Regions from separate parts of the Yoonia sp. 67-2 genome, predicted to be linked through region 1. Evidence: riboswitches for the same ligand, from Rfam matches in the RefSeq annotation. Region 1 holds a riboswitch; the other holds the start of a gene.

Region 1 (14,903 bases):
TGCTTGCCTCGCTCGGCGTGACCGAGGACAGCGCAGGCTGTGAAATCCGGTCCAGCATGGAGACGGTCGAGATCGGGCGTTTGCCAAATGGTCTGCCCATTGCGATGGACAAGATCGCGATGGCGGCGGATGGGATCGTGGTCATCAACCGGGTCAAACCGCATACCAGTTTCAGCGGTACGATCGAAAGTGGGCTCGCGAAGATGATCACCATCGGGCTGGGCAAACAGGTCGGCGCGGACGCCTGCCATATGCTGGGCTTTGGCCATATGGCCGAACAGGTCATCGCGATGACCAAGGTCAAGATCGCCAAGACAAAGGTGCTGTTCGGTCTGGCGACGGTCGAAAACGCCTATGACCATATCAAGCTGGTCGAGGCGGTCGGCGCGGAGGATATCCTTGCGCGCGAGGCAGAACTGCTGGATATCGCGCGGGGCTGTATGCCGCGCATCCTGTTCAGCCCGTTGGACGTGCTGGTGGTGGACCGGATGGGCAAGAATTTCTCTGGCACCGGCACTGATCCGAATATCACCGGACGCGCGGCGACACCCTATCTGCGGCTGACGCAGGAGGTGGGCAAGATGGTGGTGCTTGATCTGGACGACCGCAGTCATGGCAATGCGGCAGGGGTGGGCTTGGCCGATATTTGCACAAGGCGGCTGGTCGATAAGATCGATTATGAAGCGACCTATATGAACCACATCACCTCGACCGCGCTTATCGGGGGTAAGTTGCCGGTCGTGATGGAGCATGACCGCCATGCCGTGCAATTGGCGGTCAAGACCTGCAATGTGATGCCGGGGCGCGGCCTGCGGATGGTGCGGTTGTCGGACACGTTGCATCTGGAACGTATCCTGATTTCAGAGTCGATGCTGGAGGATGCGCAAGCCCATGATCAGATCGAGGTGCTGGGCGATCCGGTGCCGTGGGATTTCGCCCCTGACGGTGCCTTGCACGGGCGCGCAATCTGAACCCAAGAGGTAAGTCATGGCCGCACCACTGGGCATGTTAATGGTCGGTCTGATCTTTGCCCAATTGCTGGCACGGATCATGGACAGCCCGGCAGTACAGGTCGTGACCTGGAGCCTTGCCGCCTGCGTCGTCCTGGCGGCGCGCAGATCCATGGGCCTGCGTGAAGGCTATTTGCTGGTGCTGAGTGCGGTGCTGACAGGATCTCTGGTCGTCTGGGGCAGTGATCCGGCGCGCGAGATCGCAGCAGCGCTGGATCAGGCGACCTTTCTGATGACCTTCATCCTGCTCATGGGCTTGCTGCATGAGGCGGCCTCGACCTCGCCTTCAGTCGAAAGCTGCGGGCGCTATCTGACGCAGCAGCCCGCCGGGCGGCAGTATCCGGCGCTTTATGCGGGCACCGGCGTGATGGCGGTGCTGTTCAATCTGGGTGTCGTCAGCTTTCTGGTGCCATTGGTGCGGCGCGGGATCGCGGCGGCAACACCGGGCGATGCGCAGAACCCGGTGCGCGAGCGTCGCCAGATCAGCGCCGTGTTGCGCGGTTTTGCATGGTCGGTGGTCTGGTCGCCCACCGCAATCGCGCCGTTGGCAGTGGTCGAGCTGATCCCCGGCGTCAACCGACCGCTTTGGATCGGGTTGGGGTTTGGCATCTATCTGGCGATGCTGCTTTTGGGCGCGGTGGAGGATAAGCTGCGGTTTCGCGCCTTTCTGTTTGACAAGGACCGGCCTGCCGCCCCTTTCCCATTGATCGCGACGGCGTTGTTTTTTGCGGCCTGCGGAGTGATGTTTACGATGACCCTGATCGCGATGTGGCTGACCGGCGATACTGTGGTGTTCGGGCTGATGCTGGCCTGTCCTGTCATGCTGACCGGCTGGCTGGGGGTGCAATATCTGCAGCCTTTCGGGAAAGACATGGTGGCGACCGTGCAGCGGGCGCTGACTGCCACAGGGCAGCGGTTGCATCATATCGTCACGGTCAATCTGCCGAAATCAGCCGCCATTGCCGTGACCTTGGGCTGTTCGGGCTTTGTCGGGCGGGCTGCAGCCTCGCTCATGCCAGCGGATTCACTGGCGACGGGGCTGGGAATTTACGCCATGCCGGATTTTGTCTTGCTGTCGCTGATCCCGGTCCTGTTGAGCCTGTTGAGCCTGCTTGCGCTTAGCCCGATCATGATGGCGGTATTTTTTGGCAGCCTGTTTGGCAGTCTGGACATCATGCCCGCAAATCCCACGCTGATCGCACTGTCGATTTCCTGCGGCTGGGCCTTGTCGATGACCTTTTCGCCCTTCGCCACAGTGGTCTTGTTGATCGACCGGGTCGCGGGCATTTCCCCGCGGCGGCTGACCTGGGGCTGGAACCTGACCCATGCGGGCCTCAGCGCTGTCGCATTGGTGCCGATTTTCGCAATGCTTGCCTGGTGGGTGTGAACACGGGGCCGCGCTGTGCCAATCGCGGGTTGACGATCGCGTCATTATGTCTCAATTCTATCCCCAGATGGTTCCCGCAAGGCGCAAAGCTGACCGGGATGAAAAGGGAACACGGTGCGGAATAGCCATCAGGCGCCAAACCCGTGACTGCCCCCGCAACTGTGAGCGGTGAGCGACCCCGAGGATGCCACTGGACCTGATGGTCCGGGAAGGTTCGGGGAAGTGTCGACCCGCAAGTCAGGAGACCTGCCATCTGCACGGTGCCGTCAGGCACCTTAATGAAATTCGACCCGGGCGGGGTGTCCCGGAAAGGAAGGTCACGATGGCAAGACAACGGCTGATGCCGACAGGATTGGTCTGTTCCGACTTTTTGCAAGCCCCGCATTGGCGCGGAGGGCTGCATGGACCGGACGATCCCACATTTTACACACAGATATGGCGCAGTGCTGCGCCATTTGCGGCAGGAGCCGCGCTGCCCTAGCCTGATCCGGTCTGATGCCGGATATGCCCCATGACCGCGGCGTCGCTGCGCGTGACGCATATCGGCTGGGGGCCTGCCGGGCAAGCCGCGATCCTGTCCGGCATCGGGTTTGACCTTGCGCCGGGGCGGATGCTGGGCATCGTCGGGGCCAATGGCGCAGGGAAATCCACGCTGCTGCGGATGCTTTATCGGTTTCACCGGCCCATGACTGGCACGGTCATACTGGATGGCAGGGACCTGTGGCAGATGTCCGCGCGCGAGGCTGCCTGCCGGATCGCGGTTGTTCTGCAGGAACAGCCCACGGATTTCGCCCTGAACGTGCGCGAGATCGTGGCGCTGGGCCGCACGCCGCACCGGCGCGGCTTTGCCAGCGGTGGCGCAAGGGACATGCAGATCGTTGATCATGCGTTGGACCGGCTTGATCTGCAGGGGCTGGCGCATCGCGCGCTGGGCACATTGTCGGGCGGTGAAAAGCAGCGCGTCATGGTGGCGCGCGCGCTGGCACAGGAACCGGGTCTGCTGATCCTTGATGAACCGACCAACCACCTTGATATCCGCCATCAGCTGGAAGTGCTGGCGCTGGTCCGCAATCTTGGCATCACCATCGTCACCAGTCTGCATGACCTGAACCTTGCCAACGGTTTGTGCGACGATGTGCTGGTGCTGGCCGATGGTCATGCACTCGCGTTCGGCCCGCCTGCCAAGGTGCTGACCGAAGCTGTCGTCGCCCGCAGCTTCCGCGTCACTGCGCGGCGCGAAACCCTGCACCCCAGCGGGCAAGCGCATTTTACCTATCATCTTCCGACCGCAAAAAGGACCTGATCCATGAAATACCTGACCCTTGCCGCCTGCATCATGGCCACCAGCCCAGCCGTTGCGCAGGATTATCCGGTCACCGTGCAAAGCTGTGACCGCGCGGTGACTTTTGACGCGGCACCCCAGCGGGCTGTATCAAATGATGTGGCGATCACGGAAATGATGCTGGTACTTGGGTTGCGTGATCAAATGGTCGGCCATACCGGGATCAGCGGTTGGAGCAAGGTTGACGAGACTTTGCGCGCAGATATCGCCGCGCTGCCAGAACTGGCCCCGAAAAGCCCGACCCGCGAGGTGCTGATCGGTGCGGATGCTGACTTTCTTTTTGCCGGATGGAATTATGGCCTGCGCGTCGGCAGCGAACTGACGCCCGATACGCTCGCTCCTTACGGCATTGCGGTTTACGAACTGACCGAAAGCTGTGCCCATATCATGGAGAAGGGCAAGGCAAGCCTTGAGGATATGTATGCCGATATTCTGAACCTTGGCCGGATCTTTGGCGTGACCGAAAGGGCCGAGGCGATGGTGACGGCTTGGCGCGCCGAGGTTGCGGCCTTGACCGCTGATGTGGCCGCTGAAGACCGCCCGCGCGTGTTCGTCTATGACAGCGGCGAGGATCAGCCGTTCACCGCCGGACGCTATGCCATGCCGACCGCGCTGATCGAGGCGGCAGGCGGCACCAATATCATGGACACATTTGAGAAAAGCTGGGCGACCGTCGCCTGGGAAGAGGTGATCGCGCAGGACCCGGAGGTGATTCTGATCGTGAACTATGGCGATGTGACCGCTGCGCAAAAGCGTGACTTCATGATGAACAACCCCGCCTTTGCCGATCTTCAGGCTGTGCGAGAGGATAATTTCGTCACGCTGGACTATGTCGAGGCTGTGCCGGGCCCGCGCAATATCGGCGCGATTGCCACCTTGGCCGCCGCTTTCGCGGATGCACGCCAATGAGTGATCAGGCGATCACCGCCTGGATGGCCAGCAAACGCCGCGTCTTTCCTCTGGCGCTGATCCTGTCGGCGCTGGTGCTGCTGGTGTCGGTTTCGGCAGCGGTCAGCGTGGGCGCCGTCACGGTGCCGACACGCGTGGTCTGGGGCGTGATCGCCGACAACCTGCTGCCCGGTATCATAACGCCTGACTGGTCGCCGGGCCGTGATGCCATCGTGTGGGATTTGCGCCTGCCGCGTGCCTTGCTGGCGGCGATGGTGGGCGCGGGGCTGGCGATGGTGGGGGCGACATTGCAGGCGGTGACGCGCAATCCATTGGCCGATCCGCATCTGCTGGGGATCTCATCGGGTGGCGCTTTTGGCGCGATTGTGGCGCTGCTTCACACCGGGTTGATCCTTGGCGCGCTGACCGTGCCGTTTTTTGCTTTCCTTGGTGCGCTGGTCGCCACTGGTCTTGTGCTGGGTGTGGCGCGGGTGGCGCGCGCGTCATCGGCAGACAGGCTGGTGCTGGCGGGGGTTGCGGTGTCGTTCATCGTGATGGCGGCAGCGAATGTCATGATTTTTCTGGGCGATCCGCGCGCCACCCAGACGGTGGTGTTCTGGATGTTGGGCGGGCTCGGCCTCGCGCAATGGTCGCATCTGATCTATCCGCTGGGGGTCTTGCTGGTTTGCGGCGCATGGTTCCGCTGGCGCGCCCATGATCTGGACGCGATGACTGTGGGCGATGAGACCGCTGCGACCCTGGGCATCGCCGTCGCGCGGTTCCGGTTGGAGGTGTTCGTGGCCGGCGCGCTGGTCACTGGCGTGATGGTCGCGTTCTCCGGCGTGATCGGCTTTGTCGGGCTGATGATCCCGCATATCGTACGGATGGCGGTGGGTGGCAGCTATGCACGGGTGTTGCCGGTCTCGGCTTTGTTCGGGGCGGTGTTTCTGGTCTGGTGCGACATCCTTGCCCGCACGATCCGCGCGCCCGAGGAATTGCCGATCGGCATCGTCACCGGCCTTATCGGCGGGGTGTTTTTTGTCTGGCTGCTGGGGCGGCGGATCTAAGGCTTGCCGGATCTCCGGCGGAATACGGCCTATTGGGCAAAACGGGCGGCCAACGCAGCTTACGCGGATGTGGGCCGGTCAATATAGTCGTCACATACCGCTCTGGTGGCCCCTGAACATCAGGCAAGCATCGGGCGGACCGAAAGGACTATTATGAAAATTCTGCCCCTTGGCATCGCTTCGGCGATCGCGTTGACTGCTGCCCTGCCATCATTCGCTCAATCCACTGAAGCCCGCGCTGGCGCCGAAATCGCTGCCCGCGTGACACCGAGCGAATTCGCCCCTGCCGTCGGTATTCTGGAACTGAACCAGACCGTCGTGATCGAAGGTTGCCTGGAAGATATCACCTGGTGCCAGATCAGCTTTGACGGACAAACCGCCTGGGCCTCCGGCGAATATCTTTATGTCGAAGAAGATGCGACACCTGTCGCACTGATCAACCGTCCCGGTTCGCTGTCCCTGACGACAATCACCGTCCCCGATGAAGACGCGACCCAGACAGAGCAGAATTCGGCCGCTGCCGTTGGTGCCACTGTCGGTTCGATGATCGCCTTTGTTGCCGGTGGCCCGGTCGGTGGGATCATTGCGGGGGGTGTGCTTGGTACGGCAGTTGCCGTGTCAACCGTCGAACCTACGGAAGAAACGATCACCTATGTGACCAGCAACCCGGTCGAAACCGTCTACCTGAACGGTGAAGTCGCTGTCGGTGCCGGTGTGCCAGCCGAAGTGGTCATGTATGACGTGCCGACACAGCCGGAACTCCGCTATCTGAACGTGAACAATCAGACCGTTCTGGTTGATGCAGAAACCGGCGCGATCGTCCGCGTTATCCGCTAAATCGTCCCAATCTACAGAAAAGCCCGGTGCTTTGCGCCGGGCTTTTTGCTGTCTGCTGCATCCCCGGTCGTGGCAAAACATCACTGGCGCATCCTGCGATGCATGTGAATTGCGCCTTTACTTGACGCGTTTCATGGTCTCAACCTTTGTGATGCGGGTGTTATTGGTCGAAGACAATTCTGACGTGGGCGAAGCTGTGGAACACCGGCTGCGCATGGCGGGTCATATTGTGACCTGGAACAAAGACGGTCGCGAGGTCGATCAGATCATTGATGATGCCGGTATCGATGCGGTGATCCTTGATCTGACTTTGCCTGCGGCTGATGGCATCACGATCCTGCGCCAGATCCGGCGGCAGCGGCGCGACCTGCCGGTCCTTGTGATCACCGCCAAGGCCGAGATTGACGACAAGGTCAGCCTGCTGGATCTTGGCGCTGACGATTATCTGGTCAAACCTTTCGACATGCGCGAGATGGAGGCACGGCTGCGGGCGCTGGTGCGCCGCCCGACCGGGCATTTCACCTCGGTTCTGCAAATCGGCCAGCTGACGCTGGACCCGGCGGGCCGGACGGTGACGCAGGCTGGCCGCATCGTCGATCTGGGGCGGCGCGAATTTGGTCTGTTGGAGGCATTGATGGCGCAGGCAGGCCGGGTCGTGACCCGCGAACGGCTGATGTCGCGGCTGTCCGATCTGGAGGATGGTGGTTCTGAAAATGCGCTGGAATTGCTGGTGTCACGTGTACGGCGCAAGATTGCGGGCGGCGCGGTGGAACTGGTGACAGTGCGTGGTGTCGGCTATCTGGTGCGGATGGCGCAGGATGCACAGGATTAATCCGCCGTCCTTGCGGCGGCGCATCCTGATTTTGGCCGCCAGCATGTTGCTGGTCGCGGCGCTGCTGCTTTTGACCTTTATCAAAGGCTATGCCAATCGCGCCGCGGATCAGGCGCTGGACCGGCTATTGTCAGCGGCAGCCTTGTCCATCGCTGGTGCCGTGCTGGTCGAGGATGGCGCGGTTGTGGTCGAAATGCCCTTTGCCGCTTTTGCGATGGTATCGGGCGATGACCGGGTTTTTTATGCCGTGGTCGGCCCGCAGGGCGAGCATGTCACCGGATATCCCGATCTTGCGCCGGATGCGCCGCTGGCCACGTCCATTACGCCGGTTTTCACCGACACCACCCATAACGGCGAACCCGTGCGTCTGGCGCGCCTTGGTCGGCTGATCTCGACCGCTGATGGGACAGGCTGGGTGACGATCCGGGTGGCCGAAACACGTGGCGCGCGTGCGACGCTGGCCGGCGAAATCGTCGGTGCGGCGCTCGTGCCGGTGGCGGTTCTGACGATGCTGTCTCTGGCGTTGGTCTGGATCGTGGTCGGACGCGCCTTTGCGCCGCTGGCCGTCATTGACCACGCGCTGCGCCAGCGCCGCCCTGATGATCTGTCGCCATTGGATGTGCCGGTGCCTGTCGAAGTGCAGCGACTGGTCGGTGGGTTGAACACTTTTATGGCGCGGCTGGAAAAATCCATGGCGCGGATGGGCGGGCTGGTGGCAGAGGCTGCGCATCAGGTCCGCAATCCGCTCGCCTCGTTGCGGGCGCAGACCGAAATGGCGCTGGATGAACCCGATCCGGCCAAACTGAGCGCCCGTCTTGCGCGCATCCACGACTCAGCTGTCGAGGCGAGCCATCTTGTGACCCAGCTTTTGATGGATGCCACGATCTCCCATCGGATGGATAAAGGTGAGGCGCAGGCGCTGTCGGTCACGGCGCTGGTTGACGAAGTCGTCGGGCGGCTGGACCCCGATCTGCGTCCCCGGGTGCAGACTGTCTTTGGCCCCGGTGCGGATATCGCTGTGGTGCTGGGCGACCGCGTGGGTCTGCGCGAAATGCTGCGCAATCTGATCGGCAACGCTTTGGCCTATTCTGCGGGGGTGATCGACGTTGCGGTCTCGGTCAGTGCGGACAATATGGTCAGGCTGGCGGTCCTGGATCGCGGGCCGGGAATTGCAGATGCTGACAAGGACCGCGTCCTGCAACGCTTCGTGCGTGGTGCGGGCGTCAGCCATACTGTCGGGTCCGGTCTGGGGCTGGCGATTGCGCAGCGCGTGGTGACCGGACATGGCGGTTACCTGATGCTGTGCGACCGTCCGGGTGGCGGGTTGGAAGTGGCTGCCGCTTTGCCCATGGCAAAAGCCCCGCCGCCGCATCGGTCGAGCCATGCCTTGGTCACGGTTCTGGTCGTGGGTCTGTCATGGCTGAGCGTTCCAACACCCGGCGTGGCAGAGCCTTTGCTTTTCGCCGCAGATCACCCCGAAACCCGGCGCATCGCGATTGCAGGCACGACGGATACAAAGCTGTTCTCGCCATTCATCACGGCGTTTCAGGCAGAAAATCCCGGCGTTGCGGTGACCTATGTCGAGACCGACAGCCTTGCCCTTTATGATGGGTTTCTTGCCGGGACGATTGATCCGGCGCCGGATCTGTTGATCAGTTCGGCCTCTGATCTGCAGTTGAAACTGGCCAATGACGGTCATGCTTTGGCCTATCTTTCGCCATGGCTTGATCAATTGCCGGGCTGGGCGCAATGGCGGGCCGAGGTGATCGGCTTCAGCTATGAACCCGCCGTCATCATCTATAATCCGCAGCTGGTACCACCGGGCACCCAGCCACGCACGCATCTGGATCTTGCCCTGCTGCTGGAAGATGAATCCGCCCGTTTCATGAACCGGGTGGCGACCTATGACATTGGCCGCAGCGGCGTGGGCTATCTGCTGGCCGCGCAGGATCAGCAGATATCGTCGCAATTCTGGCGGCTCGCTGCGGCCTTTGGCCGTGTGGGCGCAAGGTTGAGCGATTCCAGCCCGGAGATTCTGGACGGCGTCGCAGCGGGCGATCTGGCCCTTGGCTATAATGTTCTGGGGTCTTACGCTTTTGCGCGGCAGGCCGAGGGCGCGCCGATCGGGATTATCGTGCCGGATGATTATGTGCTGGTGCTGACCCGCAGCATGGTGATCCCGCGCAAGGCCGGCAACCCCGATCTGGCGCGCGCCTTTGTCGATTTTGCACTGTCCCCGAGCGGACAACGTGTCGCGGCAGGCCGCGCGGCGCTGGGCGCTGTCATGCCGGGCAGTGTTGGTAGCTGGACGCCCGAACGGATATCACAACTGGGGCAGGGCGTGATCCAGCCGATTGCACTGGCCCCGGTGCTGATGGTCGCCCTGGACCCGCAGCGACGGGCGCGGTTCTTGACGACATGGCTGGAAATCGTGGCCCCCAGCCAACCTTGATCGCCAGATGACAGGACGGTGACAGGAACCGCTGCTAACCTCTGCACTGTCGGGCATGGGAGGTGTCAGGACATCTGCACCGCCGTTCAGCCGCAGGGCTGTGAGTGTTGCGCCTTCTCTCCACACCTCCTGTTCTGATCCGTGGCAACGCGGTGTTTAGATTCTATGGGAGGACTTCATGAATAAAATTCGTATCGCAGCCTTTGTGGCAGCGTCGCTTTTGGCATCCGCGGCAACAGCGCAAGTGTCTGAATTGCGTATTATGGCCCCGGCTGGCCCCGGTGGCGGTTGGGACCAGACCGCCCGCACGATCCAATCCACGCTGCAAAGCGAAGGGCTGGTGCCGAATATTCAGGTGGAAAACGTTGCTGGCGCCGGTGGCACCATCGGCTTGCAGCAATTCGTCAACCGGTCATCCGGTGATCCCGCAGCGACGATTGTCGGCGGCTATGTTATGGTCGGCGCGATCATTGCCAATGATTCCAACGTCACCTTGAACGATATCACACCGCTGGCCCGTCTGACCGGCGAATATGTTGTGGTTGTGGCGGCTGCCGACAGCCCGATCAACAATGCAGAAGATCTGGCCGCAGCGATGCGCGACAATATCGGTGGCGTGACCTGGGCCGGTGGCTCTGCCGGTGGTGTCGATCACATCGCAGCAGGTCAATTCGCGCAGGCCGCTGGTGTCGCTCCGGAACAGATCAATTATATCCCCTATTCCGGCGGTGGCGAGGCATTGGCCGCGATCCTTGGCGGACAGGTCACTGTCGGCGTATCGGGCTTCAGCGAATTTTCCAGCCAGATCGAAGCCGGTGCGGTCAAGGTGATCGGCATCACAGCCCCTGAACGTCAGGATTATCTGGACGCCGCGACCTTTATCGAACAGGGCTTTGACGTCGACGTGCAGAACTGGCGCATGATTGCAGGCGCACCGGGGATCAGCGATGAAGAGCGCGACGCCCTGCTGGAAGTCATCGAAGCCATGGCCTTTTCCGAGACATGGAATGCCGAGCTGGAAACCAAGGGCTGGGTGAACACCTACCTTTCAGGCGATGACTTTGCCGTCTATCTGGAAGAAGAGATCACGGCCACCACTGCCATCCTCGCTGATCTCGGGATCACCGAGTAATGTCGGGCGATCTACAAAACAAAGCAGCCGAAGAGGACCTTCGGCTGCCATTCGATGATGAGGCCGGGACCGGCACTGGCAAACGCGATGCCGCCGGTCTGGCTATCGCGGTTGCTTTGTTCGCGCTTGCGGCCGTGATCGTCAATGATGCGTCCGGCTATGCTGTCCGCCAGTCCTATGCCCGTTTTGGCCCGGAAATTGTGCCTTATGTCATCGCCTCCGGCATCACCGTCCTTGCCATTGTGACGGTGGTCATGGCCTGGCGCGGCCAGTTTGAAGCCCGCGACCGCCTGAACGTTGGCGGCTTGTTCTGGTTGGTCAGCGGCATCATTGTCGAAATCTTCATGCTGTATGGCGGCACGGGGTTCATTGCCGGTTCTACGGTGCTGTTCGCCTTTGCGGCACGTGCTTTTGGACAGGCGACATGGCTGTTGAATGCGGCCATCGGCGCGGTGCTGTCGACATTGCTGTTTTTGCTGTTCCGCTATGGGCTTGGCCTGTCGCTGCCCAGCGGTCCGCTGGAGCGGGCAATTGACCTGTTGGTGAGGTAAGCACATGGATACCTTTATTCTGCTGTTCGACGGTCTGGGGACCGCGATGCAACCGATGAACCTGATGTTCGCTTTGTTGGGCGTGATGCTTGGCACGGCAGTCGGCGTTATGCCGGGGATCGGACCTGCCCTGACCGTGGCGCTGCTGCTGCCAGTCAGCCTGTCATTCGGTGCGACGGGATCGATGATCATGTTCGCCGGGATCTATTATGGCGGGATGTATGGCGGGGCGATTTCATCGATCCTGCTGAATACCCCGGGTGAGACGGCCTCAATCATGACCGCGCTCGAAGGTAACCGCATGGCCAAACGGGGCTTGGGCGGCAAGGCCTTGGGTGCTGCGGCCTTCGGGTCGTTCTTCGGCGGCATGTTCGCGACGCTGGGTCTGGCGCTGGTCGCACCGTTCATGGTGATGGTCGCTCTGTCGTTCGGGACAGCGGAATATTTCGCGCTGATGGTGCTGTCTTTCATGACGGTCTCTGCCGCTTTTGGCGGGTCGATGTCGCGCGGATTAACGGCATTGTTCATCGGTCTGACCATCGGCATTGTCGGAACGGATAAGCTGACCGGACAGGTGCGGCTTGCCTTCGGTATCCCGGAAATGAGCGACAATATCTCTATCGCCATCGTCGCTGTGGGTCTTTTTGCCATTGGTGAAACGATGTTTCTGGCGTCCCAACACATCAATCACAAAACCAAAGCGCAGACAGTGTCCGGGTCGGTCTGGCTGAACTGGGCGGACTTCAAACGCTGTATCCGTCCCTATATCCGCGGCACCGGCCTTGGCTTTCTGTTCGGGCCATTGCCCACCGGCGGCGCAGAAATTCCGACGTTCCTGTCCTACACCACAGAAAAACGTCTGGCGACAGGCGAGGCCCGGCGCGAGTTTGACGAGGGTCTGGGCGCAATCGAAGGCGTGGCAGGGCCGGAAGCGGCCAATAACGCCTCTGCTGCGGGCACGTTGATTCCGCTGCTGACGCTGGGTCTGCCGACCTCGGCGACGGCGGCGATGATGCTGGCAGGTTTTCAGCAATATGGCCTGCAACCCGGCCCGCTGCTGTTTACCAACAGCGCTGATCTGGTCTGGGGTCTGGTGGCGAGCCTGTTCATCGCCAACCTGATGCTGGTCGTGCTGAACGTGCCGTTCATCGGTATCTGGGTCAAACTGCTCGCGATCCCGCGTCCTTGGCTTTACGCAGGTATCCTGACCTTCGCCACCTTGGGCATTGTCGGCGCACAGGGGTCACCTTTTGCACTGGTGCTGCTGTTGGGCTTTGGTCTGATCGGCTTTGTGATGCGCCGCTTTGGCTATCCGCTGGCCCCCGCGCTGGTCGGGGCCATTCTTGGCCCGCTGGCCGAGGAACAGTTGCGCCGTGGGTTGATGATCAATCAGGGTGATTGGTGGTTCCTCGTGAACTCAAATATCGCGCTGTCGATCTATGCAATTGCGCTGCTGTCGATCTTTGGGCCCCGGCTCTGGTCGGTCTCGCGCAGATGGCGGCAGAAAGCCTGATCAGGCACGGTCGACACAAGACACCCGCAAGCAGTTCATCTGCCTGCGGGTGTTTTGATATCTGCGGCGCCTGCAACACAGCCGTCACGCCGCCATCGGTGATACCGTCCGCGCGCGTTCACCCCGATCATCTGTTCTGAACCCGCGTCACCGGGGCCAGCGAGGGCCCAGTGCTTGCCCTTTGTCGCACAGTGAAAGCCATCCGCTGGTCTGCGGGCTTGACAACGTCGGGCAATCGCCTTGCATGCGCCTGTCGGTAACGAAAGAGGCTGCGGATGCGGCGATTGTTTTGGACCCTGATCTGGGTCGCCTTGATTTACAGCCTCTATTGGTTTGGCGTGTCGCAGCTTTTGCAGACCGGGGTCCAAAGGGCATCTGCCGTGCTGGCCGAAGATGGCGTTGATCTGACGGTTGGATCAGTCACGACGACAGGCTATCCCGCGCGTTTTCACACCGACTTGCGTGATCTGCGTCTGGTGCATCCCGATTGGACATGGCAGGCGCCGCAGGTCAGGTTGCAGGCGGACAGCTATCGTCCGCTGACGGTAGATGTGACCTTTCCGCAAGAGCAGATTATATCGGTCGCGGAGCAAGAGCTGCGCGTCAGCAGTGATGACGGGACCGCGGCTGTCACGCTACGCCCGACGGGCATGCTCGGCCTTGACCGGGCCAGTCTGGCGATCACGCAGATGCAGGTCATGTCTGACGCAGGCTGGCAGCTTGGTCTTGGGCAGGTCACCGCCCGCCTGGTGCATATGGGCGGGCCTGATGCGGTATATGACGTCGATTTTGGGGTCGCGCAGGTGACTTTGCCGAGTGGTCTGCTTGATCAGATTGACCCGGACGGATCATTGGGTGCGGAATTGCAAAGCATCGCAGGAGCGGCGCACATGACTTTGGCCGCCCCGCTGGACCGGAATGTCCAAGGCAGCTTTCCTGATATTGATCATCTTGACTTGCGTGATCTGCAAGTCGCCTGGGGCCCGGTCATGGCCGAGATGTCAGGTGAGATCGCGATCAATGCGGCGGGTGTGCCATCAGGTCAGATCATCCTGCGCAGCGGGCAATGGCAGATTTTACTGGCTGTGCTGACACGTGCGGGTGTGATTGATGAACGTGTTGCAACGACCATGACGCGGGTCGCGCGTTTCATGGCTGATGCTGATGGTGTGCTCAGCGTGCCAGTCGCGTTTCGCGACGGTGTCATGTTGGTCGGCCCGGTCCCGGTCGGGCCAGCGCCAGTTTTGCGTTAGCTGGTCCCGAACAACCCGGTCAGCGCGCGCCGCACCAGCGCCGTGACTGACGGGCGCGGCAAGGCGTGAAACGGCAGCGGGCGGCACACCTCCATCGCGGCGACGCCGACGCGGGCGGTCAGGGCGCCGTTCACGATGCCTTCACCAAAGCGGCGCGAGACTTTGGCAAGGATGCCGCCCCCCGCAATCGTGCCGATCAGATCATCGCCGACGGCCAAAGCACCAGTCGCCACCAGATGCGACAGCACTGCGCGCGTCAGCCGCCAGGACCCAAGCGTGCCTGCGCGCCCGCCATAGATTTCCGCGATCCGGCGGATCATCCGCAGATTGGCGGTCAGTGCCGTGATCAGATCGGCCAAGGCCAGCGGGACAAAGGCGGTGACCATCGCGACTTGCCGCGCTGCTGCCTCTACCTCGCGCGTGGCGCGGGCGTCGAGCGGCGCGAGCAGGCTGCGTTCGGCCAAAGCCAGCAGCGCATCGGCGTCAAGCATGTCATCCTTGCGCTGTGCCAGTTCGGCCTTGCCCCAGGCGACATCGGCGCGCCCGGCGTAAAGGTTGTCGAGGGCGCTCAGCACGCCATGCGCGGCTTTCAGATCATTGCTGATCAGCGCCTCGCGCGCACGGGTCTGCACCACGTCA
Region 2 (14,903 bases), on a different contig from region 1:
TCAAAAATACTGAGCCGTGCGAATTGCACGCTGGTATTGGCGATCACGCCAAAGATAAGCGCGATCAGCGATGCGCCCGCGATGATCCAGCCAAGCCAGCTCTTGCTGTTGTAAAAGATCATCCCGATCCCGAACATCAGCGGGATCAGGATCATACCGGATGTGACCGGCATGCCGCCCAGACCAAAGACGCGTCCGCCAAAATTGGGCCGCACCACGATCCCGTTGAGCAGCAGATAGCCGCCGCCGATCATCATGATCAGGCCAACAAGAAATTGGGTGCTACCACCGTCGCTGCCGCCTGCGCCTCTGGCCATGGAAAATCCTTTGCTTTGGCTTTGCTTTAGACCAAAGCGCGCAGATCATCCATCAGTTCTGTCAGCAGCTTGACGTATAATTCACCCGTCAGCTTGCCGTTGTTGTCGAATTCCTTGTTGGAATTGGCGACCAACACTTCCGGCCCTTGCAGGATATGCGGGCGGAAGGTCATCATGCCGAGCCGCAGTGAGAATTGCGTCCTCTCACCCCCGGCGCGCCCGGCGGTGGCAGACATGATGGCGAGCGGTTTGTTTTTCCACGGGTTGCCTTCGGTCCGGCTGACCCAGTCGAGCGCGTTTTTCAGCACGCCGGACATGGCTTTGTTATATTCCGGGGTTGCGATGATCACCGCATCGGCGGCTTTGATCTGATCCGCCAAGGTCTGCACGGCGGCGGGAATACCGTCCGCCGTTTCAAGATCACCGTCGTAAAGCGGGAAGCGGATATCGCCTTCGACGAAGGTGTCGGGGTTGAAGATCGCAGCCGCGTTACGCAGCAGCATGGTGTTGGTCGAGGCTTTACGCAAAGACCCGGAAATGCCGAGCAGGTTTGTCATCAGGATACCTTTCACTGTCTGGGTGGCTACTTAAATCGTTTGCCCGATTGAACAACCCGCACCTTTCACCCATCATCGGGGTAACTGGATAAAGGTGAATTTCATGCAAAGACACGGCGGTAAAATCCTGAGCGACCAATTGGTGAAGCTGGGTGTGCGGCGGGTATTCTCGGTGCCGGGGGAGAGTTTTCTGGCGGCATTGGACGGGCTTTATGACTCTGGCATTGCCAATATCGTCTGCCGTCAGGAAGGCGGTGCCGCAATGATGGCTGAGGCCTATGGCAAGATGACCGGCACGCCCGGTGTGTGTTTTGTCACCCGCGGGCCGGGGGCGACCAATGCCAGCGCGGGTATTCATGTGGCAATGCAGGACAGCACGCCGATGGTGCTGTTTGTGGGCCAGATCGACAACCGTCATACCGATCGCGAGACGTTTCAGGAAGTCGATTACCGCGCGATGTTTGGCGGCATCGCCAAATGGGTGGCGCAGGTGGATGATACGGATCGTTTGCCGGAATATATCGGTCGCGCGTTCCGGGTGGCGATGTCGGGACGTCCGGGACCGGTGGTGCTGGCGCTGCCTGAGAATATGCTGAGTGCGGCGGCGGATGTGCCTGATCTGCGCATCCCGCAGATGGTGCCGGGCGAGATGTCGGGCCATGCGACGCAGGCGATCCTGCAGGCTTTGGGTCAGGCGAAACGGCCCTTGGTTGTCGTCGGAGGGCCGCATTGGAACGCGCAGGCGCAGGCGGATGTGCAGAGTTTTGTTGAAAAGCAGCAGATCCCGGTTGTGGCCGGGCTGCGTCGGCAGGATTATATCGACAACCGTCATCCCTGTTACGGCGGTGATCTGAATGTCGGGGTCAATCCGCGTCTGGCGGCGCGGGTGCGGGAAGCGGATCTGCTGTTGCTGATCGGCACAAGGTTTGGCGATATTGAAACGCAGGGCTATACGCTGGTCGATCCGGGGAACCCGCAGAAAACCATCATCCATATCCATGCCTCTGGCGATGAGATTGGCCGTGTCTATGCCCCCGATATCGGTGTGGTGGCCACGGCCCCGGCGGCGCTGCGCGCGCTGGCTGTGGCAGAGCCTGTCGGGGAATGGGCGGAATGGACTGCCGCCGCGCGGGCGGATCGTGATGCCTGGATAGCGCCGCAGGAAAGCCCCGGTGCGCTGAAACAGGAAGAGGTGATCAAATGGCTGTCGGACAATCTGCCCGAGGATGCGATGGTGACCAATGGGGCGGGGAATTACGCGGCCTGGCTGCATCGCTATTTCGTTTACAAGAAACATGGCACGCAATTGGCGCCGACATCGGGGTCTATGGGTTACGGTTTTCCGGCGGCGATTGCGGCCTCGCTGCAATATCCTGACCGGAGGGTGGTCTGTCTGGCAGGTGATGGCTGTTTCCAGATGACCTGCAATGAGCTTTCCACGGCGATCCAGCATGGCGCGACCCCGATTGTCGTGGTGATGGACAATGGCCAATACGGCACGATCCGCATGCATCAGGAAAAGACCTATCCTGGGCGGGTGTCTGGGACGGCATTGGCGAACCCTGACTTTGCTGCATTGGCGCGGGCCTATGGCGGTTATGGCGAGGTGGTGACGACGACGGCTGATTTTGCGGCAGCCTTTGCGCGGGCGAAAGACTCGGGCAAGCTGTCCATCATCGCCTGCAAGGTGGATGAAGAGGCTTTGTCGACCCGGGCCACGTTGAGCGCTGTGCGGGATGCTGCTTTGTCGCGCTAAGGCGCGACAAAGGCCTGCCGCGCGGGAGTATTTTTTGAAATAAGAAGCTGCGGGGCAAGGGGTGGCGTCAGCGCTTTTGCCAGTGGCTGGGGGTGTTTTGCTGCCAGTTCACGCGGTGCAGCAGTGGTGTGTCGTCGTCCTGTGCCGCCTGGCCGAGGCAGAGATAGCCGGTCAGATGCCAATGGTCGGGGACGTCGAGGATGCGGGCGACTTCGTTGGGATCAAGAATGGAAACCCAGCCCAACCCGAGGTTTTCCGCCCTTGCAGCCAGCCAGAGCGTGTGGATCGCGCAAACGGTTGAATAGGCCAGCATTTCCGGCATGGATTGGCGGCCGAGGCCGTGCCCCTCTGCCGGGTTAGTGGCGGTGAAGACGGCAAGCTGGATGGGCGCGTCGCGTAGCCCGGCGAGTTTGAGGGCGAAGTAATCGCTTTGCTGATCGCCGTTGTAGATCGCACCGGCTGATTGATTGGCCGTCTCGAAATTCGCGATGATCTGCGCGCGCAAAGCGGGGGAGGCGACTTCGATCACCCGCCATGGCCGCGCATTGCCCACCGAGGGGGCAAGATCCATCGCGCTGCGCAGGCGGTCCATGACGGTGGGGTCAATCGTGTCGGGCAGAAAGTGTCGCACGTCGCGCCGCCATTGCAGGATGTCGTTGAGCGCGTCGCGGTGGGTTTGGGTCAGGTCCATTCAGGCGCGCCGCCATTTGCCTTGCTGGGCGGGTAAAAACGCCACGACCGCGGCGATGAGGGCATGTTGGTACATGGGCTGGTCCTTTGATGCGGCTTTGGCATCACCTTAGACCAGCGCTATGCGGGGAGCGAGAACTCTTGGCTTTTTGGGTGCCAGTTCAGGCCGGTATTGCGTGCGAGCCGCTTGCAGCTGTCGTTCAGGCCAAGCCGGTTGGACCAGCGCGCCATCGAGCGCACTGGGATCGCGTGGATGTCGCCGAAACCATCGACCAGCACGCATTCCTCATCCCCCGGTCCGGTGCCATTGTCGCGCTGGCCAAAGACGAAGTTATTGGGGTTCATGTCGCTGGCGCGGATATCATAGGCGTAGATCCGGTGGATCGTGTCATTGAGCAGATCGATATGGGCCTGCGTCAGGCTGTTTGCGCGCACTTTGGCACCGAGCGTTTCGCCGATCTGGCCGCCTGGTTGCATGACGCGTTCGGTGACGCAGCCCAAGCCTTGGTCGGTGGGGGTAAAGCCGAACATATGCGCGATGGGCGTGTGGAAGTCAGGGCCGGGGTTGCGCAGCATGATCCGCAGATATTCGGCATATTCCTTCTGAATCTGGCGCAGCCGCGTGCTGGGCACCAGCCGGTCCATGATACCGTTGAAATTGCTCCGTTTTGGCGATGATTGCGCGGGGCGCAGCACTTTGATCAGCTTGGTCCGGTCGAGCGGATGCAGGTAAACCGCCCGCTGCACACCTGTTGCGACCAAATCTGTGCCTAAAAGAGCCAATGCAAATGCCATGGCATGTGATAGCTGAACAGATCAGTTCAGTTCAACGGGGTCGCGCGCTTTGTAACAAAAATGTGAAGAAAAGGTTAAGATTAGAATTCGACGCCGATCTGCGCTTTGATGCCGGACCGGAACGGGTGTTTGACCAGTTCCATCTCGGTCACGAGGTCGGCCAGTTCAATCAGATCGTCATGCGCGTTGCGCCCGGTCAGCACGACATGGGTCATCGGGGGTTTGTGATCACGCAGGAAGGCCACGACATCCCCGATGGCGACATAATCATAGCGGATCGCGATGTTGATTTCGTCGAGCAGGACCATTGTGTTGGTCTCATCAAGGATCAATTCCTTGGCCTTGGCCCAGGCGGCCTGTGCCATTTCGGTGTCGCGGGATTTGTCCTGGGTTTCCCAGGTGAACCCTTCGCCCATCGTGTGAAATGCGCAGGTGTTGGCGAATTTCGCGAGGATCAGATCGCGTTCGCCGGTGGACATCCCGCCTTTGATAAATTGCACCACCGCGCATTTCATATCATGCGCGATGCAACGGAAGATCATTCCGAAAGCGGCGGAGGATTTGCCTTTGCCCTTGCCGGTATGGACAATGATCAGGCCTTTCTGGTCGGTCTTGGTCGCCATGATCTTGTCACGGGCGGCCTTTTTCTTGGCCATTTTCAGCGCGTGGCGGTCGGGATCATCGGTCATTCTGTCCTCCGGTCGGCAGTAAGGTTTCGTTAAGGATAACGCGGCATAAGGGGAGTTGTAAGCCGGGAGCAACGAAGATGTATATGCGATCTGGACCTGCGGCGCTGATCCTGCTGCTGGCCGCCTGCAACACGGGATCGCCGGAATTTCTGGGTGTCGTCCCGCAAAGGGCGACAATCGGGCAAAGCACATTTGATGTGCGCCGGAAAAATGACCGCGTCGAGGTGCTGCGCATGAGCCGTGAACCTGTCTTTTCGCTTGCTGCGATTGTGCCGCGCGCCACGCAGGCGGTGATCGCGGCGACAGGCTGTGTTCCCCGTCCGGAGAGCTGGACAGGGGATCAAGCGATGGCGCGGGTTGCGGTGGATTGCCCGGATGATGATCATCCGGGCTGATCTGCCGGCGGTCAGCGCATCTGGACGACGATTGGATTATAGTTGAATTCGTCGTTGAGGTTGTCGCGATTGGCCTCATTCACCGCACCGATGATGATCGCGCCGAGCAGGCCGGTGCCTGCGGCGGACTGGCTGCGCTGCTGCGCTGTCATGTTCAGGACATTTGCGGTGACAGAGCCTGACTGCGTCGCCGTCGTGCAGCGCACGAAAAGAGCGGGCGAGTTCGGGCCGTAGTTCGGCACAATGACATTTGCCGGTGTTGTAAACTGGGCTTTGTAGACCCCGGAATCGAGCGTGCATGGGACGCCGGTCAGTTCGGTGCGACCGCTGCCTTCATTATCGCCCCATGTGCGGACCGAGACTGTGTTCTGGCCGCGAAACGCGGGCACCGGATTGCCGAGACTGCGCTGGCGGGCATAGACATCCAACCCGACCGCATCGGCCTGCACATTGGGCACGATATTGACCGGGGGCTGCGTGATTTCGGCCTGTGTGCAGCCGAGAAGTGTGATTGCGCCAAACAAGGCGAGCGCACCTTTAACAAAGGACATGATGAACTTTCCGTGACTTCTTCGCCTGTCAGAGACCAAATGCCAGCGCGCGCGACAATTGATTTCACATACCACGATACGTCTCTTTGGTTGCATGTGTCGAATATGTCACGCGCTATTGGTGCGGCGTCACAGCAGGCCCGCGATCCGGGCGCGGGCGGAATTTGAGGCGGGTTGCCAGAGGTTGCGGTCGATCGCTTCCTGCAGGCGTTGGGCTATTTCGCGCAGGGCAGGGGCGTTGGCATCGGCGATGAACTTGCGGGTGTCGTCGTCTTTCAGAAACGCCTCTTCCACCAGATCGAAATGGTGGTTGCGCACGGCCCCGGTCGTGGCGGCGAAGGCGAAGAGGTAATCGACGGTGGCGGCGATTTCGAATGCGCCCTTGTAGCCATGGCGTTTGACGCCGTCGATCCATTTGGGGTTCACCACGCGGGACCGCACGACGCGGCCGATTTCATCGTCCAGCGTGCGGATCACGGGGCGTTCAGGGCGGGAATGGTCGTTGTGATAGATCGGCCGGTCTCGCCCTTGCAGGGTGCTGATCGCGGCGGCGGCACCGCCTTCGAACTGGTAGTAATCGTCGCTGTCGAGGATGTCGTGTTCGCGGTTGTCCTGATTTTGCACAATGGCTTCGACTTGGGACAGGCGTTCCTTGAACGCGGCTTCGGCACGCTCGCCGCTGGCTTTGGCGCCGTAGGCGTAGCTGCCCCAGGCGATATAAGCGGCGGCGAAATCGGATGTGTCGGACCAGATGCGTTCGTCGATCAGGGCTTGCAGGCCCGCGCCGTAGGCGCCGGGTTTGGAGCCAAAAACGCGGGTCTGGTCCTCGCCTGCTTTTGCGCGGGCGGCGGCGGGGTTCAGGTCGGCGGGTTCGTCGAGGGCTTGCACGGCGCGGGCGGCGCTGTCGACCAGCGCGATCAGTTGCGGGAAAGCGTCGCGGAAGAAGCCCGAGATGCGTAAAGTGACGTCCACGCGGGGGCGGGCGAGGATGGATTGCGGCAGCACCTCGAACCCCGTCACGCGGCGGTTGGCGCTGTCCCATGTGGGTTTGACGCCCATCAGCGCGAGGGCTTGGGCGATATCATCGCCGCCGGTGCGCATGTTCGCTGTGCCCCAAGCGGTGATCAGCATGCTGCGGGGCCAGTCGCCATGGTCCTGCAGGTGTTTTTCGATCAGCAGGTTCGCGGATTTCCAGCCTAAAGCCCAAGCGGTGGGCGTGGGAACGGCGCGGCTGTCGACGCTGTAGAAATTGCGGCCTGTGGGCAGCACGTCGAGCCGCCCGCGTGTCGGCGCACCGGAGGGGCCGGGGGGGACGAAATGTCCGCCGAGGGCGGTGAGCAGGGCTGCGCCCTCGGATGGGCCGCAGGTCTGGATCGCGGGCAGGATGCGGTCGCGGATTTCCTCTAGGACGGGCAGTGACGCGCGTGGGGTGAACCCAAGGGCGCCCCACCCGCCGTCCCGCAACAGCCTTTGGGACAGGTTTTCGAGGCGTTCGACGGTGTCGCCATTGCTGCGCCAAGTGGTGTCATCAGCGAGGATCGTGGGCTTTTCGGCGGCGGGTGCCGCCATGTCGCAATCGAGTGGGTCGATTCTGATCCCGAGATCTTTGGCCAAGGCGCGCAGGAGTGAGGCGTTGGGACCCTTGCCATCGCCGCGCGGGACGCGGGCCAGTGCTATGGCAAGGTCGCGTTCCTGTTGTCCCGTGGGGGATTGGCCGAAGATATGCAGGCCGTCGCGGATCTGTGCCTCTTTCAATTCGCACAGGTAAGCGTCGAGTTTGCCGAGGTCGGTGTCATTGTCGCCTGTAAACCCCGCGTCTTTCGACAGGCCGGTAACATCGGAGAGCGACAGGATTTCACGCCGCAGATGGGTGACGCGGCGGGGGTCGACGCCTGCGGCTTCGTAATATTCATCGACCAAAGCTTCCAGATCGCGCAGCGGGCCGTAGCTTTCGGCGCGGGTGAGCGGCGGTGTCAGATGGTCGATGATGACGGCGGAGGTGCGGCGTTTGGCCTGCGTGCCTTCGCCCGGATCGTTGACGATGAAAGGGTAGATGTGGGGGGTGGGGCCGAAGACAGCTTCTGGCCAACAATTCTCGGACAGGGCGACGGATTTGCCGGGCAGCCATTCGAGGTTGCCGTGTTTGCCCATGTGGATGATGGCGTCAGCGCCCCAGTGGTGGCGCAACCAGAAATAGAAGGCGAGGTAATTATGCGGCGGGACCAGATCGGGGGAATGGTAGGTCTCCGTCGGGTCGATGTTATAGCCGCGCGCGGGTTGCAGGCCGACAATGGCTTTGCCGAAACGGTGGATGGAGAGCGCGAAACCTGCGCCGCTGTCGCGGCTTGGGGCCTCCGGCGGGAGTATTTCGGACAAAGCGAAGAATGGGTCGTCTTCGGGTTGGCCCCAGCGGGTGGTGATCTGGTCTTTGATGTCCCACGGGAGGGCGTCGAAATACTGGCGGTAGGTGGTGAGGGGGAGGAATTCGCCGCCCTGTTTTTCGGCGCGGTCGGTCAGCCAGTTGGTGGGGCCTGCCATGATCTGCGCCATCAGGGTGGCGCTGTCGGCGGGAGGGGTGGTGTCGTAGCCAGCACCCGCCAGCAGGTTCAGCGTGTGGATCGTCGCGGCAGGGGTGTCGAGGCCGACACCGTTGGCCAGCCGTCCGTCCTTGTTGGGGTAATTGGCGAGGATCAGGGCGACTTTTTTGTCCTTGGCGGGGGTTTGGCGGAGTTTGGCCCAGTTCGCGGTCAGTTGCGTGACGAAATCGACGCGGTCGCCGCGCGCCTGATAGGTGGCGATGGGGCATTGGGTGGTCTCGTCAAAGAAAGCCTCGCCTTTGAAGCTGATCGCGCGGGAGAGGATGCGGCCGTCCACCTCTGGCAGGGCCACGTTCATCGCGATGTCGCGGGCGGTGAGGCCGTGCAGGCCTTCGGCCCATGACGCCTCTGATGCGCCTGACAGGATGACCTGAAAAATCGGGGCGTTGCTGGCAAGCAGCGGGTTTTGCGGGCTGTCGTCGCCGTCATGGGGTGAGCCCACGGCAAAGGCGGTGCAGTTCAGGATCACATCGGGCGGGGCAACGTTGAAGATATGGTCGAGCGTGGCTGTGCTGACGGGGTCTTTCAGACTGGCCACGAAGATCGGCAGCGGGTTCAGACCGGCGCGCGACAGGCTGCGAGTCAGGCGGTTGATCGGGTTCAGGCCGCCGCCCTGCACAAGCGCGCGGTAGAAGATGATCGGGATGATGGGGGCGTCTGGCGTCCATGTAGCTTGTGCTGTGGTCAGATCGGCGATGCCGGCACCGGGCCAATAGATTCCGGCGCGCAGCAGGGGGGCGGGGCTTGGCGGCTTTTCGGTGCCGTCCAGCATCGCCTTGGCATAGGCCAATGCGTTGATGCTGTTTTGTGGGCCGCCTTCGACGAGGTAGGACCAGAGCGCGTCGTAATCGGTGCCGCTGACGGTGGAAAGGCCACGCAATTCGGGGTCGGGCTTGTCGTCGCCGGGCAGGAAGGCGACGGGCACACCCGCGTCATGCAAGCGGGCGGCATATTGGGTCAGGCCATATTTCCAGTAGCCTGCGCCACCCAGCACACGCGCGATCACCAGACGTGATTTGGTGGCGCAATCATCCAGATGCAGATCGACGGACATGGGATGCGTAAGGTGCAGCATGTTGGCGAGGCGCAGACTGGGGGGATCCTGCATTTCCGCCCGTGCCTCGGCCAAGGCGGCCAGTTCGGTATCGGCGGCAGAGATGATCACGACGTCGGCAGGCGTCTGGCCCAGATCGACGGGTTCCGTCCCGTCCGAAATCGCACCGGGGGTAGCGGCGAGCAGGTGCATCAGCTTTTGCCCTGTGCTAATGAGCGATCAAACACGAGGATCACACCATGGATTACAACGCTGCAGGAGCACCGAAGATGGCGAAAAAAGGCCCCAAGCACGAAGAACACAACGCTCCCGGATCGAAGAAGAAACCGTTCGGCGCGCGGCCTGACAAGGCTGAATTGCTGGCGCGGATGAAGAAAGCGGCGGAAGAAAAGAAAAGCTGACGTCACAGCGTCTTTTCCATGAAAACAGAGCTTTTGATCGCCGGGTAGTCCCCGAACGGACCGCAGGGCGTGAAGCCATGCCGCGCGTAGAGTTTCTGCGCGGCATGCAGGATGTTGCCAGTCTCTAACTTCAGCATCGGCAGAGACAGGCTGCGGGCCTGATCCTCGATCTGGCGCAGGATCGCGTCGGCGATGCCTTGCCCGCGGCCATCGGGGGCGACAAACATTGATTTGATCTCTCCATAACCGCCGCAGACCCGCAGCGCGCCGGTGCCAAGCATCTTTTCGCCGGTGCGGGCCGTATAGAAATATATGTCATCGGCGCAGAGATCGTCGATGGAGAGGTAAAAGTTTTCCTCGGGCGGGAACAGCTTCTGCATCAAAGCATGGCTTTGCTGCAGGAGTTCTGTCGCCTGCGGGTCATGCGGGTCGGTGAGGCTGACGATGATCATGCTTGCAGGGCGGTTGTGATGGCGGATTGGTCCAGACCCACCTCACCGATGACGACCAGACGCGTTTCGCGGGGGCTGTCGCCGAATGGTTGGTCAAAATAGGTGTCGACGCGGGGGCCGACGGCTTGCAGCGTCATCCGCATCGGTTTGCCAGTGACCGCGACGAAGCCTTTCAGGCGCAGGATGTTGTGGGTTTTGATTGTGGCGCTGACCTGCGCGGCGAAGGCAGCGGCATCGGCGATTTCACCACGGGTGACGATGAAGCTTTCGAATTCGTCATGGCCGTGGTCGTGGTGGTGATCATCCTCGTGATCGTCTTCATCATCGTCATGGTGATGATGGTGGTGGACTTCGTGACGTGAGTCCAGATCACCCTCTGCCCCGATCCCCTGACCCAGCAGTACGTCCACAGGCAGCGCGCCCATGCTGGTCTTCACCACCTGCACACCGTCGCGGCTTTCGCTGCGCAGAGTGGCGGCGAGGGTTTCGGCTTCATCCGCTGTCATCAGGTCGGTCTTGTTGACGACGATCATATCGGCGCAGGCGATCTGGTCTTCGAACAGTTCTGACAGCGGTGTTTCATGGTCAAGATTGTCGTCGGCGGCGCGCTGGGCATCGACGGCGGCGATGTTATGGGCGAATTGGCCATCCTGCACGGCGCGGCCATCAACCACGGTCACGACGCCGTCCACGGTGACGCGGGTGGAAATGCCGGGCCAGTTGAAGGCACGCACCAAGGGTTGCGGCAGGGCGAGGCCGGAGGTCTCAATCACGATATGATCGGGGGCGGGAGTGCGGGCCAGCAACGCCTCCATCGTGGGGATGAAATCATCGGCGACGGTGCAGCAGATGCAGCCGTTGGAAAGCTCGACGATATCGTCTTTGGAACACACCTCTTCCCCGCAGCCTTTGAGGATGTCGCCATCCACGCCAAGATCGCCGAATTCATTGATGATCAGCGCGATGCGCTTGCCGCCCGCGTTTTGCAGCATGTGCCGGATCAGGGTGGTTTTGCCGGAACCGAGGAAACCGGTGACGATGGTAGCGGGGATTTTGGCGGGCATGGGAGGTCCTTGGGTCTGAAAAGGAGGAGGGCGGCCCCGGATGGGACCGCCAGGATTGATCTTAGCTGGTCAAAGCCGCGACAATCGGGCCTTCGATGATGTCGAGCGCAAGGAAAATACCGACGCCTGCAACCATCGCGCCGGCAAGGCGCGCGTTGATGGCGCTGGCATCTGTGGCCCCCAGTTTTCGTGCGGCCCAGCCTGCGCCGATGGCGATCAGATACTGGATCACGCCCAGACCGATCAGATAGCCGAGCAGCACAGCACCGCCGACGCCGCCTTCTTGCCCGGCAATCGAGCCACCAAAGGCAGAGCCGTGGAACAGGCCGAATGCCGCGAAGACGAGCAGGGCGGTCGTGGTCGGCAGAGCCTTGCCGGACAGCACGATCCCGCCCAGCACGATCAACGACGCCACGATCACGATTTCGGCGGCGGGCATGGCGATCCCGGCATACATCAGCCCACAACCGACCAGCATCGCGCCGATATAGGCGGCAGGCGTCAGCAGGCGGTTGGCGGTGAAGAGGGCGGCGATACCCATGGCCGCGACGAAGAACAGATGGTCAAAGCCCAGCACCGGATGGCCCACGCCGGACATCAGCCCATGTGCGAAGGTTTCCATTGGCATCCCGCCCAGCGGGTGATGCGCAAGGGCGGGTGAGGCGGCAAGGCTCAGCCCTGTGATGGTCAGAAGTTTTTTCATTGTCGTCCCCTTTGGATCAAGACTAAAGGGGGGATTACATGGGATGGCACAGGTCAGGCGACCTGCACAAAACCCCCACGGAACACCCCGTCCGTTGTTGTTGGCCGGAACGCGCGTTCCGGTGCATGGCTGGTCTCCTGGCTTGCGGGTCGGGGCACCTTGTTGCCTTCCCGGGGGTGACCCCAGTGGCGTGATAACAAGGCACTCTCCGCATACAGTCGCGGGGGCGGCTGTGGCTTAAGGCCTCCCTTACAGGATCGGCCCGTCCACATTCCCATTTGATCCCCTGACGCTGCGCGCCGTGCGGGGAACCATGCAGGACCTGTTGTGCCTGTTTGGGGGGGATGCGGTCAAGCTGTAAACTGGGGCTGACGCGCCTGCGGCGCGGCCTCCGGCGGGGATATTTGGGCTCTGACGATGCAGTTTTCGCAATATCTTGTGGATATGTGGCAGGAATTGGCCTTATCTAGCGAGGTTTCGTTGACTTGCGGTGGGTTGAGGCGTCAGGATTTCCGGCAGGCAGAGAATCAAGGACAACTCCAAGGTGCGTTTCAGCAAACTGCGATTGAACGGCTTTAAAAGCTTCGTCGATCCTACCGATCTGATCATTGCAGATGGTCTGACCGGTGTCGTCGGGCCCAATGGCTGTGGCAAATCCAATCTGCTGGAAGCCTTGCGCTGGGTGATGGGGGAACATCGCGCCTCGGCCATGCGCGGTGGTGGGATGGAGGATGTGATCTTTGCCGGGGCGGCCACGCGACCTGCGCGCAATTTCGCGGAAGTGTCGCTGATCATCGATAATGCTGAACGGCTGGCGCCCGCCGCGTTCAATGATGCCGATCAATTGGAGATTGTCCGCCGGATCACCCGCGATGCGGGCTCGGCCTATAAGGTCGGCGCGAAAGATGTGCGCGCGCGTGATGTGCAGATGCTGTTTGCCGATGCATCCACCGGGGCGCATTCGCCGGCTCTGGTCCGGCAGGGGATGATTTCGGAACTGATCAACGCCAAGCCCAAGTCGCGGCGGCGGATATTGGAAGAGGCGGCGGGGATTTCGGGGCTTTATCAGCGCCGCCATGAGGCGGAGTTGAAGCTGAAAGGCGCAGAGACCAACCTAACCCGTGTCGATGATGTGGTCGATCAGCTTGCCGCGCAATTGGCGCAATTGGCCCGGCAAGCGCGGCAGGCGGCGCGCTATCGCGAGATTGGCGAGAATTTGCGCTGCGCGGAAGGGATGTTGTTGTTCCGCCGCTGGAAAGAAGCCGATGAGGCTTTGCTGGAGGCGAATAATCTGCTGCGGGATCGCACCACGGCGGCATCTGTGGCGGAACGTGCGGCGCGCGATGCGACCAAGGCGCGGCAGGGGGCCGAGGATGCTTTGCCAGCCCTGCGCGAGGAAGAGGCGATTGCTGGTGCCGTGTTGCAGCGTTTGCAGGTGCAGCGCGATGCGTTGCAGGATCAGGAGGACCGCGCGCGCAACATGATCGCGACGCTTTGCGCGCGGATTGATCAACTGACCCATGATATGGACCGCGAAGCCGGGTTGAACCGTGATGCCGGTGAAACCATTGACCGGCTGGATTGGGAAGCGCGCGAGATTGCCAAGGCAGGCGACGGGCACGCCGAAAAGCTGGAAGCCGCCCAAGGTGCGGCGCGCGAAGCCGCCGCCGTGTTGCAGGAGGCAGAGGCCGCATCGGCGCAATTGACCGAAGATGTGGCCCGTCTGGCAGCGCGGCACCAATCGGCGCAGCGCCTGATCGACGATCATCGCGCGACCTTGACCAAGAATGAAGCCGAGGCCGGCAGATCCAAGGCGGCATCGCAGGATGCGGCAGCGGCCCTCGCCAAGGCCGAGGCGGATTTTGCGACGGCGGGCATGGCCGAGGCGGCGGCACTCGCGGCTGCGGATGCGGCGGATGAAGCCTTGCTGGCGGCAGAGGCGGCGCGGGCGGAAACCCAGGCGCAGGAAAGCGATGCCCGTGCGGCAAGGTCCGAGGCGGAAGGCGAGGCTAATGCTCTGCGTGCCGAGGTCACCGCCTTGTCGCGGCTGGTGGATCGTGACCGGGCCGAGGGCGGGCAGGTTCTGGATCTTCTGTCGGTGCAGAAAGGCTATGAACAGGCGCTGGGCGCGGCTTTGGCCGATGACCTGCGCGCGCCTGCGGTTGCGGCGGATGCGCCGACGGGATGGGCAAGCCTGCCCGATTATGCGGTGGCGACGGCGCTGCCTGCCGGGGTTGCGCCTTTGGCGGACTTTGTCACTGTGCCAGCCGTGCTGGCCCGCCGCATGGCGCAGGTCGGGCTGGTCGAGGCGGCGGATGGCGCGCGTTTGCAGGCGGATTTGTTGCCAGGGCAAAGGCTGGTGTCTGTTGCTGGCGATTTGTGGCGCTGGGACGGGTTCCGGTCAGGCGCGGAGGATACGCCATCGGCGGCGGCTTTGCGGTTGCAGCAACTCAACCGGCTGGCAGAATTGCAGCGTGATCTGGATGAAGCGGCGGCCAAGGCTGAAATGGCCGTTGCGGCGCATGAGATGCTGACGCAGGCGTTGCAGGACCGCACGGCCGATGATCAGGCGGCTCGCGCGGCCCGCCGTGATGCGGATCGGGCTGTGGCGGATGCCAACCGCGCCGCCAGCCGGGCCGAGGCGGACAGGAACCTGTCGCAGGGCCGGCTGGAAAGTCTGGGCCTTGCCCTGCGCCGGATCGAAGAAGATGCGACAGCGGCGCGCCGGGCCTTGGCCGAGGCCGAGAAAGCCGCCGCCGATCTGGGCGATCTGGCAGAGGCGCGGGCCTCGGTCGAGAATGTGAAAATGACGGTCGAGGCCGCGCGGATCACGATGATGTCGCGCCGCTCCGCCGCTGAGGAATTGCGCCGCGAAGGCGATG

Evidence for each region. Region 1 has a riboswitch for cobalamin ahead of VOY09_RS16030 (ABC transporter ATP-binding protein). Riboswitches for the same ligand answer to the same signal wherever they lie in the genome.
Region 2: it holds a riboswitch for cobalamin, as region 1 does, so the genes downstream of both, VOY09_RS14515 (HupE/UreJ family protein) here and VOY09_RS16030 (ABC transporter ATP-binding protein) in region 1, are expected to answer to the same signal.

What each region holds. Positions count from the first base shown of each region.
Region 1 is NZ_JAYKPK010000011.1:48,101-63,003, reverse strand. Features, by position in the region: gene VOY09_RS16040 (lactate racemase domain-containing protein) at 1-971, shown strand, start outside; gene VOY09_RS16035 (hypothetical protein) at 988-2,397, shown strand; cobalamin riboswitch at 2,449-2,666, shown strand; gene VOY09_RS16030 (ABC transporter ATP-binding protein) at 2,909-3,700, shown strand; gene VOY09_RS16025 (ABC transporter substrate-binding protein) at 3,704-4,648, shown strand; gene VOY09_RS16020 (iron ABC transporter permease) at 4,645-5,694, shown strand; gene VOY09_RS16015 (DUF1236 domain-containing protein) at 5,848-6,531, shown strand; gene VOY09_RS16010 (response regulator transcription factor) at 6,665-7,363, shown strand; gene VOY09_RS16005 (extracellular solute-binding protein) at 7,350-9,815, shown strand; gene VOY09_RS16000 (Bug family tripartite tricarboxylate transporter substrate binding protein) at 9,994-10,947, shown strand; gene VOY09_RS15995 (tripartite tricarboxylate transporter TctB family protein) at 10,947-11,498, shown strand; gene VOY09_RS15990 (tripartite tricarboxylate transporter permease) at 11,503-13,011, shown strand; gene VOY09_RS15985 (DUF2125 domain-containing protein) at 13,287-14,264, shown strand; gene VOY09_RS15980 (TIGR01620 family protein) at 14,261-14,903, opposite strand, start outside.
Region 2 is NZ_JAYKPK010000009.1:97,460-112,362, reverse strand. Features, by position in the region: gene VOY09_RS14575 (hypothetical protein) at 1-317, opposite strand, end outside; gene VOY09_RS14570 (NAD(P)H-dependent oxidoreductase) at 344-874, opposite strand; gene VOY09_RS14565 (thiamine pyrophosphate-binding protein) at 978-2,630, shown strand; gene bluB (5,6-dimethylbenzimidazole synthase) at 2,698-3,321, opposite strand; gene VOY09_RS14555 (YrbL family protein) at 3,441-4,115, opposite strand; gene cobO (cob(I)yrinic acid a,c-diamide adenosyltransferase) at 4,196-4,804, opposite strand; gene VOY09_RS14545 (hypothetical protein) at 4,882-5,199, shown strand; gene VOY09_RS14540 (hypothetical protein) at 5,211-5,750, opposite strand; gene cobN (cobaltochelatase subunit CobN) at 5,880-9,593, opposite strand; gene VOY09_RS14530 (hypothetical protein) at 9,641-9,802, shown strand; gene VOY09_RS14525 (GNAT family N-acetyltransferase) at 9,805-10,254, opposite strand; gene cobW (cobalamin biosynthesis protein CobW) at 10,251-11,318, opposite strand; gene VOY09_RS14515 (HupE/UreJ family protein) at 11,380-12,021, opposite strand; cobalamin riboswitch at 12,131-12,352, opposite strand; gene smc (chromosome segregation protein SMC) at 12,566-14,903, shown strand, end outside.